Chelatococcus sp. YT9: one gene and its partner. The protein of the gene in region 1 interacts with the protein of each later gene in a pairwise test. Links are inferred from orthologs where the notes say so. Each region holds a gene or a part of one and is shown in the gene's direction. Other genes may lie near its edges.

Evidence for each region.
Region 2: the proteins of KIO76_RS19190 (region 1) and KIO76_RS15810 interact in binary tests that used the Escherichia coli proteins (3 or more experiments, as listed by UniProt). The link is inferred for Chelatococcus sp. YT9 from one-to-one orthologs.

Annotation. Positions count from the first base shown.
Region 1 is NZ_JAHBRW010000001.1:4,153,496-4,158,911, reverse strand. The notes cover bases 365-3,175. They hold KIO76_RS19190 (cysteine desulfurase family protein), read left to right. Parts: upstream 365-1,081; coding sequence 1,082-2,269; downstream 2,270-3,175. Other genes in these bases: sufB (Fe-S cluster assembly protein SufB), read left to right, coding at 2,352-3,175; KIO76_RS19195 (alpha/beta hydrolase), read right to left, coding at 365-827. In the rest of the region: more of KIO76_RS19195, read right to left, coding at 168-364; more of sufB, read left to right, coding at 3,176-3,827; Fe-S cluster assembly ATPase SufC, read left to right, coding at 3,973-4,722; Fe-S cluster assembly protein SufD, read left to right, coding at 4,732-5,416. UniProt on the Escherichia coli protein: Master enzyme that delivers sulfur to a number of partners involved in Fe-S cluster assembly, tRNA modification or cofactor biosynthesis. Catalyzes the removal of elemental sulfur from cysteine to produce alanine.
Region 2 is NZ_JAHBRW010000001.1:3,427,916-3,432,961, reverse strand. The notes cover bases 2,296-5,046. They hold KIO76_RS15810 (sulfurtransferase TusA family protein), read left to right. Parts: upstream 2,296-3,432; coding sequence 3,433-3,660; downstream 3,661-5,046. Other genes in these bases: hmuQ (heme-degrading protein HmuQ), read right to left, coding at 4,995-5,046; KIO76_RS15800 (DUF2478 domain-containing protein), read right to left, coding at 4,320-4,913; mobA (molybdenum cofactor guanylyltransferase MobA), read right to left, coding at 3,694-4,323; KIO76_RS15815 (cation diffusion facilitator family transporter), read right to left, coding at 2,370-3,284; KIO76_RS15820 (glycerophosphodiester phosphodiesterase family protein), read left to right, coding at 2,296-2,360. Outside these bases: KIO76_RS15830 (ABC transporter substrate-binding protein), read right to left, coding at 1-558; KIO76_RS15825 (MurR/RpiR family transcriptional regulator), read right to left, coding at 634-1,473; more of KIO76_RS15820, read left to right, coding at 1,626-2,295. UniProt on the Escherichia coli protein: Sulfur carrier protein involved in sulfur trafficking in the cell. Part of a sulfur-relay system required for 2-thiolation during synthesis of 2-thiouridine of the modified wobble base 5-methylaminomethyl-2-thiouridine (mnm(5)s(2)U) in tRNA.

The DNA of each region.
Region 1 (5,416 bases):
CGGCGTCGTCGGCCGTCCATGAGGACGACAGCGTGCCCTGTAGCAGGTTTTTTTGCGAATATCATGGGGCGTGCGGCAATGAGGGACGCTCGCGGGCGCACCTGGAATGAAAACGCCCGGCTCGATAGGGCCGGGCGCTGAATTCAGTTCAGGATGATGGACCGGTCTCAGGCCGCGTCTTCCTGGACCGCGCCGAGGCGCTTGTCGAGATAGCCGTCGACCGTGGTCATCAATTCCTCGAGCTTACCCTCAAAGAAATGGTTGGCACCGTCAACGACCGCGTGCTCGATCTGGATGCCCTTCTGGGTCTTCACCTTCTCGATGACGCTAACGACCTCTCGCAACGGCGCGACGCGATCCTGGGAACCGTGGACGAAGAGGCCCGAGGAAGGACAGGGCGCGAGGAAGCTGAAATCGTAACGGTTCGCCATTGCGGCGATCGACAGGAATCCCTCGATCTCCGGGCGACGCATCAGGAGCTGCATTCCGATCCAGGCACCGAAGGACACGCCTGCTATCCAGCAGGTGCGGGCTTCCGGATTGACCGACTGCGCCCAATCAAGCGCTGCCGCGGCATCCGACAGCTCACCCTGGCCGTGATCAAACGCGCCCTGACTGCGCCCCACACCACGGAAATTGAAACGCAGCACGGAGAAGCCGCGATTCACATAGGTGTAATACAGGCTGTACACGATCTGGTTATTCATCGTGCCGCCAAACTGGGGATGCGGATGCAGCACGATGGCGATCGGCGCACCTTTCTCCTTGGCCGGGTGGTAACGGCCTTCTATACGTCCGGCGGGTCCGGTGAAAATAACTTCAGGCATTGGCTCCGACACCATGGCCGTGAGAAGGCACGAGCTCAGCGGGGGACATAAAATCCGACGTCCCTTGACTTAGTTTGCTGCAGCGCCATAAATCACGGTTAGAATTATTCTAAGGCCTACCGACGCGTGTATCTTGTTATGATACAACCGAACGTCTAGGAGGCCGCCCACGCTTTCACGAGCGTATGTAGCACAACGAGGGGGGTTAAAGGCAAGACTTCCATGAAGTGGGGCCTTTTTCCCTGGAAACAAGCATGACGGCGGGTCGAGTTTATTTGGATTACAATGCATCAGCCCCCCTCCGCCCGGAGGTGGTGGAGGCGATGCTGCGTGTCCTGACGGCATCCGGCAACGGCTCCTCGGTTCATCGCGAAGGCCGTGCCGCGCGCGCAGCCATAGAGGAGGCGCGTGGCAAGGTCGCGGCGCTGGTCGGAGGGGGAGCCGCCAAGCTTGTTTTTACGAGCGGCGGCACCGAGGCGAACGTGCTTGCCCTGTCGCCCCATGTGCGGATTCGCGGTTTCGGGGGACGTAGCAAGGATCTCCCCCCGTCCCGTTGCTTCATCGGTGCGACGGAGCATCCGAGCGTGCTGGCGGGCGGACGCTTTCCGGCGGAGGCAGTAACTGTCATTCCAGTCGGCGCGAACGGTCTCGTTGATGTGGCGTGGCTCGCCGAGCATCTCGACGCCAGCGATGGCTGGCCGTTCGTGTCTCTGCAAATGGCCAATAACGAAACGGGCGTTCTGCAGCCGATCGCCGACGTGGCGCGGCTCGTTCACGCCGCAGGCGGTGTCCTGCATGTCGATGCAGTGCAGGCTGCGGGCAAGCTGCCCATTGATTTCTCGACCCTCGGCGCCGACATGCTGAGCTTCTCAGCGCATAAATTCGGCGGTCCGCAGGGCGCCGGCGCGTTGGTCTATGATCCCAGCATCGATCTCGGGCCAGCACTTCTATCTGGCGGCGGCCAGGAGGAGGGCCATCGGGCTGGAACAGAGAATCTTGCCGCTATTGTTGGCTTCGGCAGCGCCGCGGCGATCGCATTTGGTGAAATTGATCACTATATGAAGGCCATGGCCGAGATGCGGGACCGCATCGAGCATCACATCCGGGGCCTCCTTCCGGACGTGGTTGTGTTTGGCGGTGGTGTCGAGCGCCTAGCCAATACCTCGGCCTTCGCCATTCCGGGCGTCAAGGCCGAGACTTTGGTCATGGCCTTTGATCTTGCGGGCGTGGCGGTGTCGTCAGGGTCGGCCTGTTCGTCGGGCAAGGTGCGTCCCTCGCACGTTCTTGCGGCGATGGGCATCGAGCCGGCTGTTGCCGAAGGGGCCGTGCGCGTCAGTCTCGGCTGGGCGACCAGTGAGGAAGATGTTGAGCGGTTTGCGGCGGCTTTCGCCAAGGTCACGCGGAGCGTGATGGCACGTCGCCAGGGTGACAGGGCTGCGTAGCGGGAATACCTCAGGGGATGGGAAAACCTCTGGGACAATGACGGTTAACCACGGCCCTTGAAGCCGTGAGAGGAGTTGAGCCATGCCTGCAGTGCAGGAGACAGTCGAGCGCGTTAAGGCGATCGACGTTGATCAGTACAAATATGGGTTCGAGACCGACGTCGAGATGGACTTGGCCCCCGTCGGCCTGTCCGAGGACATCGTCCGCCTGATCTCCGCCAAAAAGGGCGATCCGGAATGGATGACCGAATGGCGGCTCGATGCATATCGGCGTTGGCTCACCATGCGCGAACCGACATGGTCGCGTGTAAAATATCCACCCATCCCCTTCCAGGAACTCCACTACTACGCTGCGCCGAAGAAGAACGCCGCTCCGAAGTCCTTGGACGAGGTCGATCCCGAGATCCTCAAGACCTATGAGAAGCTCGGCATCCCGCTGCGGGAACAGGAGATTCTCGCCGGCGTCGAGGGTGCAGGCTCCCGCGTCGCCGTCGATGCCGTTTTTGACTCCGTCTCGGTCGTCACGACCTTCAAGGAGGAGTTGAAGAAGGCCGGCGTCATCTTCTGCTCGATATCAGAGGCCATTCGCGAATATCCCGAGCTGGTGCGCAAATATCTCGGCTCGGTCGTGCCGGTGACGGATAACTTTTACGCGACGCTCAATTCGGCCGTCTTCACGGATGGGTCCTTCGTCTATGTGCCGGAGGGTGTGCGCTGCCCGATGGAGCTGTCGACCTATTTCCGTATCAACGAGCGCAATACCGGCCAGTTCGAACGCACGCTGATTATCGCCGACAAGGGCTCCTATGTGAGCTATCTCGAAGGCTGCACGGCGCCAGCGCGCGATGAGAACCAGCTCCATGCGGCCGTGGTCGAGCTGATTGCCCTCGACGATGCCGAGATCAAGTACTCAACGGTGCAGAACTGGTTCCCCGGTGACGCAGAGGGTCAAGGCGGCGTCTACAATTTCGTGACGAAGCGCGGCGATTGCCGGGGCGCCAACTCGAAAATTTCCTGGACGCAGGTGGAAACAGGTTCCGCCATTACCTGGAAGTATCCGTCCTGCATCCTGCGCGGCGACAACTCCCGCGGGGAGTTCTATTCGATCGCCATCTCGAACGGCTATCAGCAGGTCGATTCCGGTACCAAGATGATCCATCTCGGCCGCAACACGACCAGCAAGGTGATCTCGAAGGGCATCGCAGCGGGAAGGTCGGACAATACCTATCGCGGCCTCGTGTCGGCGCACCGCCGGGCGTCGGGGGCTCGGAACTTCACGAACTGTGATTCGCTGCTGATCGGCGATCAGTGCGGCGCACATACGGTGCCTTACATTGAGTCGAAGAATGCCAGCGCAGTCTTCGAGCATGAAGCTACGACCTCGAAGATCTCTGACGATCAGATGTTCTACTGCATGCAGCGGGGGCTCTCCGAGGAGGAGGCTATTGCTCTGATCGTCAACGGTTTCGTCAAGGATGTGCTGCAGCAGCTGCCGATGGAATTTGCCGTCGAGGCGCAGAAGCTCATCTCGATCAGTCTGGAGGGGTCGGTCGGCTAGCGGATTGTGCCTGTCGCGGTGTCACTGAGAAGCCCGGTCAGGCAGACCAAGAGCCATTCACCTCTGTTTATCGTGAACATCCCTTCCGGTGCGGAGCGGCGCAAGCGCCTTGAGACAGCCGGAAGCCGAATGCGGGATTGGAAGAATGCTTGAGATCAACAACCTGGTCGTCGACATCGAGGACAAGCGCATCCTCAACGGCCTGAGCCTGAAGGTGAACGACGGCGAGGTCGCCGCGATCATGGGTCCCAACGGGTCGGGGAAATCCACTCTGTCCTATGTCATCGCCGGCAAGGAGGACTACACGGTCCTCGATGGCGAGATCCTCCTCAATGGCGAGAATATCCTTGAGCTCGAGCCCTCCGAGCGAGCCGCCAAGGGCGTCTTCCTGGCCTTCCAGTACCCTCTGGAAATTCCCGGCGTCGCCACCATGACCTTCCTGAAATCGGTGCTCAACGCGCAGCGCAAGGCTCGGGACGAGGAGGAGCTGACCACGCCTGATTTCATGCGGCGCGTGAAAAAGGCTGCAGAAACGCTTGAGATCGATCAGGAAATGCTGAAGCGCGCTCTCAATGTCGGGTTCTCCGGTGGCGAGAAGAAGCGAATGGAAATCCTTCAGATGGCTCTGCTCGAGCCGAGCTTCTGCATTCTCGATGAAACTGACTCGGGCCTCGACATCGATGCGCTGCGGATCGTCGCGGAGGGCGTCAATGCCCTGCGGGCGCAGGACCGCTCCTTCCTTGTCATCACCCATTACCAGCGCCTGCTGAACTATATCGTGCCCGACACCGTGCACGTGATGTCGAAGGGCAAGGTGGTGCGTTCTGGCGGCAAGGAGCTTGCGCTCGAGCTCGAGGCAAACGGCTATGCCGACTATCGCGAACTGGCGGCGTGAGGGAGGCCCATGTCTGTCATAACCCCCATCCGTACGCCGGCTGAGGCTGGCCTGATCGATCTCTACAAGATCGTCAGAAACACGTTGCCGGGCACACAGAACACGCTGAAGCATCGCGATGAGGCGTTCGCCCTGATCGAGGCGACAGGGCTGCCGCACCGGCGCGTTGAAGAGTGGAAGTACACGGATCTGCGCAGCCTGGTGCAGGAGGCGCCTCCACTGGCCGAGCGACCGAAGCTGGCGGAGACGGATCCCGCAATCGCCGGCAGCAAGGCCTTTGCCGCCGTGTCTGGCGTCCGGCTCACCTTCGTCAACGGCCATCTCGTCACGACCGAGGCTGTTCCGGATGGAGTCGAGGTCACGTCGCTGGCTGAGGCCCTATCCAGCGGCCATCCGCTGCTGTCCAAGATGGGCGGACCGGACATCGCCAGAGACAATGCGGCCGTTGCGCTCAACTCGGCCTTCGTGGCCGACGGAGCGATCATCAGCGTCGCCGATGGCGTCAAGCTCGACGCGCCGCTGGTGCTGCGCTTCATCAATACGGGCACGAAGGCTTTCGCGACTTCGCCGCGCATCGTTCTCTCTGCCGGCGATGATACTGCCTTCACCCTCATCGAGAGCCACGAGGGGCCCGCTGGCGTCGGCTATCACAGCAACAGCGTGGTTGAGATTATCGCCGGCTCATCGGTCGATA
Region 2 (5,046 bases), 730 kb from region 1 along the record:
GGCGTTCCACGGCTCGTCACAGATGATGAAAGACATGTAGCTCGACAGACGATGCGCCATGATCGGATCGTGCTGCGCAACAGTAAATCGCACGGTGAAGTCGTCGAGCTTGTCGACGCCGGTAAAATTGCCGAAATAGACGCGGCCGTCGGGGTAGTATGGCTTCTCGCCCCACAGACGATCCGGAGAGAAGGTCGCCAGAACATCGTTAGCGTCGAAGGGACTGCCGTCGTGGCATTTGACGCCGCGCCTGAGCTTGACGTCGAAGGTTGTCGGCGTGGTCCAGGACCAGCTCTCCGCCAGACCCGGTACGAGATTGGCGCCGCCGTCGGCGGTCGGATGAGCGAAATCACGCCGGATGAGTGTATCGAAGATGGAGTAATAGGCGCGAACATCCACATTGCCGGTGCGCTCACCGGGATCGAGCGCGCGCGCCAGCTCATTGACCGCGACGGTCACATCCGGCCGCTCGGCTGCTCTTGCAGAAAGGCTTGGCAGGACAGCGAGGACAGCAGCAAGAGCAGCCCATGATGTCGTGATGGAGAGCCTTGATTTCATCTCTATTCCTCCCAGTCAACCGCCCCTCTCGCGAGGCTTTTTAATACGCGGGCCACACCGATGACGTGCGACACACTAATCTTGTTTTTCTCGAAACATGCGTTGTAACGTATCGACCTTCGCTAGCTTGGCGAGCGAACGGCCATGATCCGTCCGCGACAGCTCAAGGATCAGCGTGTTGCAGATTGCCATCGGAACTGAGAGCGAATGGAATTCGCCCTCATTGCCACGGGCCGCGACGAGCTGCATGTCACAGGTAGGCATGCCGGTGTGGCGGTCCGTCACGAGAAGCGTCGTCGCACCGATGGTCCTGGCATAGTCCACCACACGTGATGCGCCGGGGCTGGCATGGCGGAAGACGAACACAACCACGATATCCTCGGTGGTCAGACTCAGGAGCGCGTCCGCTGCCTGCCAGTCGGCATGGCCAACATGTCGCGCCCCATAGCCAGAGCGCACGAGCCTACGCACGAAGATTTCGGCGAGACTGCTGGCGTGCCCCTCCCCAAAGGCCAGAATGGTGTTGGCGTCACGCAGCAGGCGCGCCGCATGCACGATATCCGCGTCAGAGACCTGAGACGGCAGCGCGGCCAATGCGCTGATCTCACCCTCGACCACGGATGCGAGCAGCGAATGCCCCTCCGCGCGCTTCAAACGCCGGCGCACGCGCACCGACGCGTCGAGATCCGCCAGGATCGTATCCTGCAACGCACCGCGCATATCACGGTAAGACGAAAAACCGAGCTTGCGGGCAAGCCGACCCGCCGTCGAGGCATGGACGCCGGCCTTCAAGGCAACGAGGTGGGCGGGCAGAAAGCTGCCCGCAGCCTTGTCCGCAAGTAGGACATCGACCAGCCGTCGATCTGCGTCCGACAGCTTGTCCTGCTGCGCTGCGATGATCTCTGCCAGGCTCATGGCCCCTCCCCTGACCGTGACGGTAGACGAAGTGCAACGCCTCATGCAAGTTTAATTGCGCAGCACGCCTTGTCGCAATAAAAGTTGCACAAACCAACGATAGGTCAGGAGGGGACATTGAAGCAGGCCCATAGCTTCGGGAACGGAAATCCATGACAGAGATCGCCTCGCACCGCGGTGGTGCGCAATGCTGGCCGGAAAACAGCCGGCTCGCCTTCCGCCAATCCGCTGTTCTACCGGTGGAGTTCGTGGAGTTCGACATTCACCGCAGCCGTGATGGCGTGCTCGTGGTGCACCACGATGCGAAGCTCGGCCGTACGGCTGAGGGCACGGGGGCGATCGCCGACATGGACTGGGACGCGCTGAAGCAGGTGCGGCTCGTTGGCACCGATGAGGAGACCATTCCGACCTTCACTGAGGTTCTCGACATTCTGGCCCAGAGCCCGCTCAAACTGCGCATCGAATTGAAGAATCGCGCGGATGGCAGCCGCTATCCGGGCCTTGAGGCCGAAGTTGTCGCGGTGCTTGCCGCGCGCAGCCTCATGGAGCGCACGACCTTCACATCCTTTGATCTCGACACTTTGAGGGACCTGGCGGTAGCGGCCCCCGGACGACCGCTGATCTTTCTCGTCAAGGAATCGTATTTCGCCACACATGGCCGCGACGTCCGCGCCCTTGCGCGCAAGGCACGCGCCGCCGGCATCGGTGAAATCGCCTTGCGAGCCTCCCAGATGCAGGACGACGACCTGGCGATCTGCGCGGAGGAAGGTGTGCGCTTCGGTGTTTTTGCCGCGCATGACGAGCCGGCCATCTCCCGCGCTTTCGCGGCAGGCGTTTCGGCTTTCACGACCGACCGCCCAGATCTCGCGATTGCGCTGCGTCCTTGAAGGTCGCTTTCAGATCAGCGTCTCGTCGGTTGTGAAGGCGATGGTGAGCCAGCGCTGTGGCCCACCGCCGCCGACCTTGTCCCCAATCTCCCTCCGGATTACATCCAGCGTGCCGATACTCCCAACCGGAAAATCCTTCGGCACGACGATGTGGATTTCTACGAACAGCGCTCGCCCGATCTTCGCGACATAGCTCGAATAGGTGAGAAACCCGTTGCGTGCGACGACATCCGCGACGATCCCTCTGACCTTCTCATCAAGGCCGGCAGGCGCAATCTGAAAAATGCTGCTGAGCGCGTTCCGGACAATCTTGACTGGAACAAAGATCAGGCAAGCTGTGAGCACAGCCAAAACAAGCGGATCGATATAGGGAATGAAGGGCGAGAACTGTGTGCCCTCAATCGCCAACGCCGTCACGAAGGCAACGAGCAGTGCCAAAGTGATAAGGCCTGACATCAGCCAGCTTTGCGTGTCGATGCGGATGAATTCCGATTGGAGCTTCCTGTTCTTCCGACGCTCGACGAAGACCATGCTGAAACAGGCAATGGCAACGATGGTCGCGTAAACCAGCGCGAGATCGAAGTTGAGCACCCGCCCGCCGGCAACGATATCGCTGATGGCGTTCAAAAAGGCATAGAAGCACAGCAGCATGAGGACGCCGCCGTTGAGCGCTAGGACCATCGGTTCGATGTGCCAGTAGCCAAACTGGAAGCGTCTGCTCGTCTCGCGGCTGATGAGACGCATGGTGCCGAGGGAGAGCAGCGACATCGCGGCATCAATCGCAGAGAACACCCCATCAAAGAGAATCGACATCGACCCGGACAGGAGACCGAACAACACGCCGATTGACGCAACGACGAGCGTCACGATGATCGACATGCGCATGAGCCGTTGCTCACCGGTCGTGTCGATTGGTGTCGTCATGGTCCGCTCCGTCTCCGCCTCGAGATAGCATACCGGCGGGACTGCCAGATGCCAGACAGCTTGACCGGCGGCCGCGCCTCCGGCAGGAAGCAGCGACCGAAGAGAACAGGAACCGCGCTCGAAAATTTTCGCGCGTGGAATTTGCACGATGGCGATAAACCTCGACCTGCGCGGTCTGAAATGCCCCCTGCCGGTGCTGCACACGCGCAAAGCTCTTCAGCGGGCTGCCGTCGGCACCGAACTTGTGATCACCTGCACCGACCCTATGGCCGCGATCGACATTCCCCATCTCCTGCAGCAGCGTGGTGATCGCCTGGTATCGCAGCAGCGCAACGGCGACACGCTAATCTTCACGGTCGAGCGCCGCAGCCCCTGAGCGCCTCGCCCCTATGCGGCGCAAGGCGGCGCTTCATCCGGCAAGCCCAGCGAGCCGCTCGGCCTCGTCACGGTCGGCTGGCGTATTCACATTGAAGAACGGGTCCACGACCGCACTGGGCCATTCCGCCACGGCGATGCGGTAACGACCGGTGAATGCCGCCACGGATCGAATAGCATCCGCCGTCAACGCGTCCTGCAGTTCTGCTGCGAGCGCGACCGGCCAGAGTGTTGTCGCGTGGTGGCGTCGACCGTGCGACGCGGCGCAGGCGAGATCGGCGCCGGCATGCGCACGCGCCTGATGCAACCGTCTCACCAGATCATGGGGCAAGAACGGCGTATCGACGGTGCTGCTCACCATCCACGCCACGTCCGGGTGATTGGACGCGCACCAGGACAGACCGGCAAGAATACCCGCGAGGGGGCCGATCTGGCCCGGAATACTATCCTTGACAATGTCATGCCCTGCGTTTTCCCCTTGCAGGGCGTCGCCGCCAGTATTGACGGCAATCACGACGCATTGCGGGACGAGGCGATCAAGGACGTGGGCAAGCAATGGCTTGCCAGCCAGCACGAGCCGAGCCTTGTCGGTGCCCATGCGCCGGCTGCGCCCGCCAGCGAGCACGAGCCCAGCCGTTGCCGGGCTTCCACCGCTGGTTGTCATAGGCCACCCTCGACGGACAATGGAAGGGAGACGCCTTCCAGCTGCGCGAGGCTCCAGACGACGAGTGCATCCACGAGGCGCTCGCGTGCAGCTGCTTCCGCCGGGACATCGCCCGCGCGATGCCACGCACTCCCTAGAAAGGCATCCCAGTCCGAGAGCCGGCTCGTCGGAACCGAAGTGACAAGAGGTATGCCATGCGTCAGGGTGGCGATGAACTCCGCCCGCAGCCCGCCCCCATCGACCTCGGCCTTCCCGAATTTTGAGAGAATGGCGAAGGCCGCGGACGGAAGCGACCGGGCGGCGAGGGCCGCCGCTTCAGCAAGTCCCCGGCTGTCCAGGCGGCAACCGCTCGCGGCGGCGCCCACGGGCTGTGAGATGCCTATGAGGCGGCCGCTCGCCAGATCCTCAGCAACCATCCGGGCTGGGACCGTCGCCCCATCGCCGAAACGGTTGTGCTGGACGAGCCCGGCGAGAGGGATGCCCTCCTGCCGTAGGCGTCCGGCGAGCGCGGCGAGGATGCCATCCGCGTCGCCTCGCTTGTTGTAAACGATCGCTGCGACCGGGAGCATCGATCGCGTCGCTTGGCTCATGTCCGACAATTCTGTGCCCTTGAACCGCTGATCACGGGCCAGCGTATCGGACACCGGGATCAGAGACCATCAGGCGTTTTGTCAGGCCGCGGTTGCGCCGCTCGGTTTCACGGTCTGGAGAACCTCGAAACCC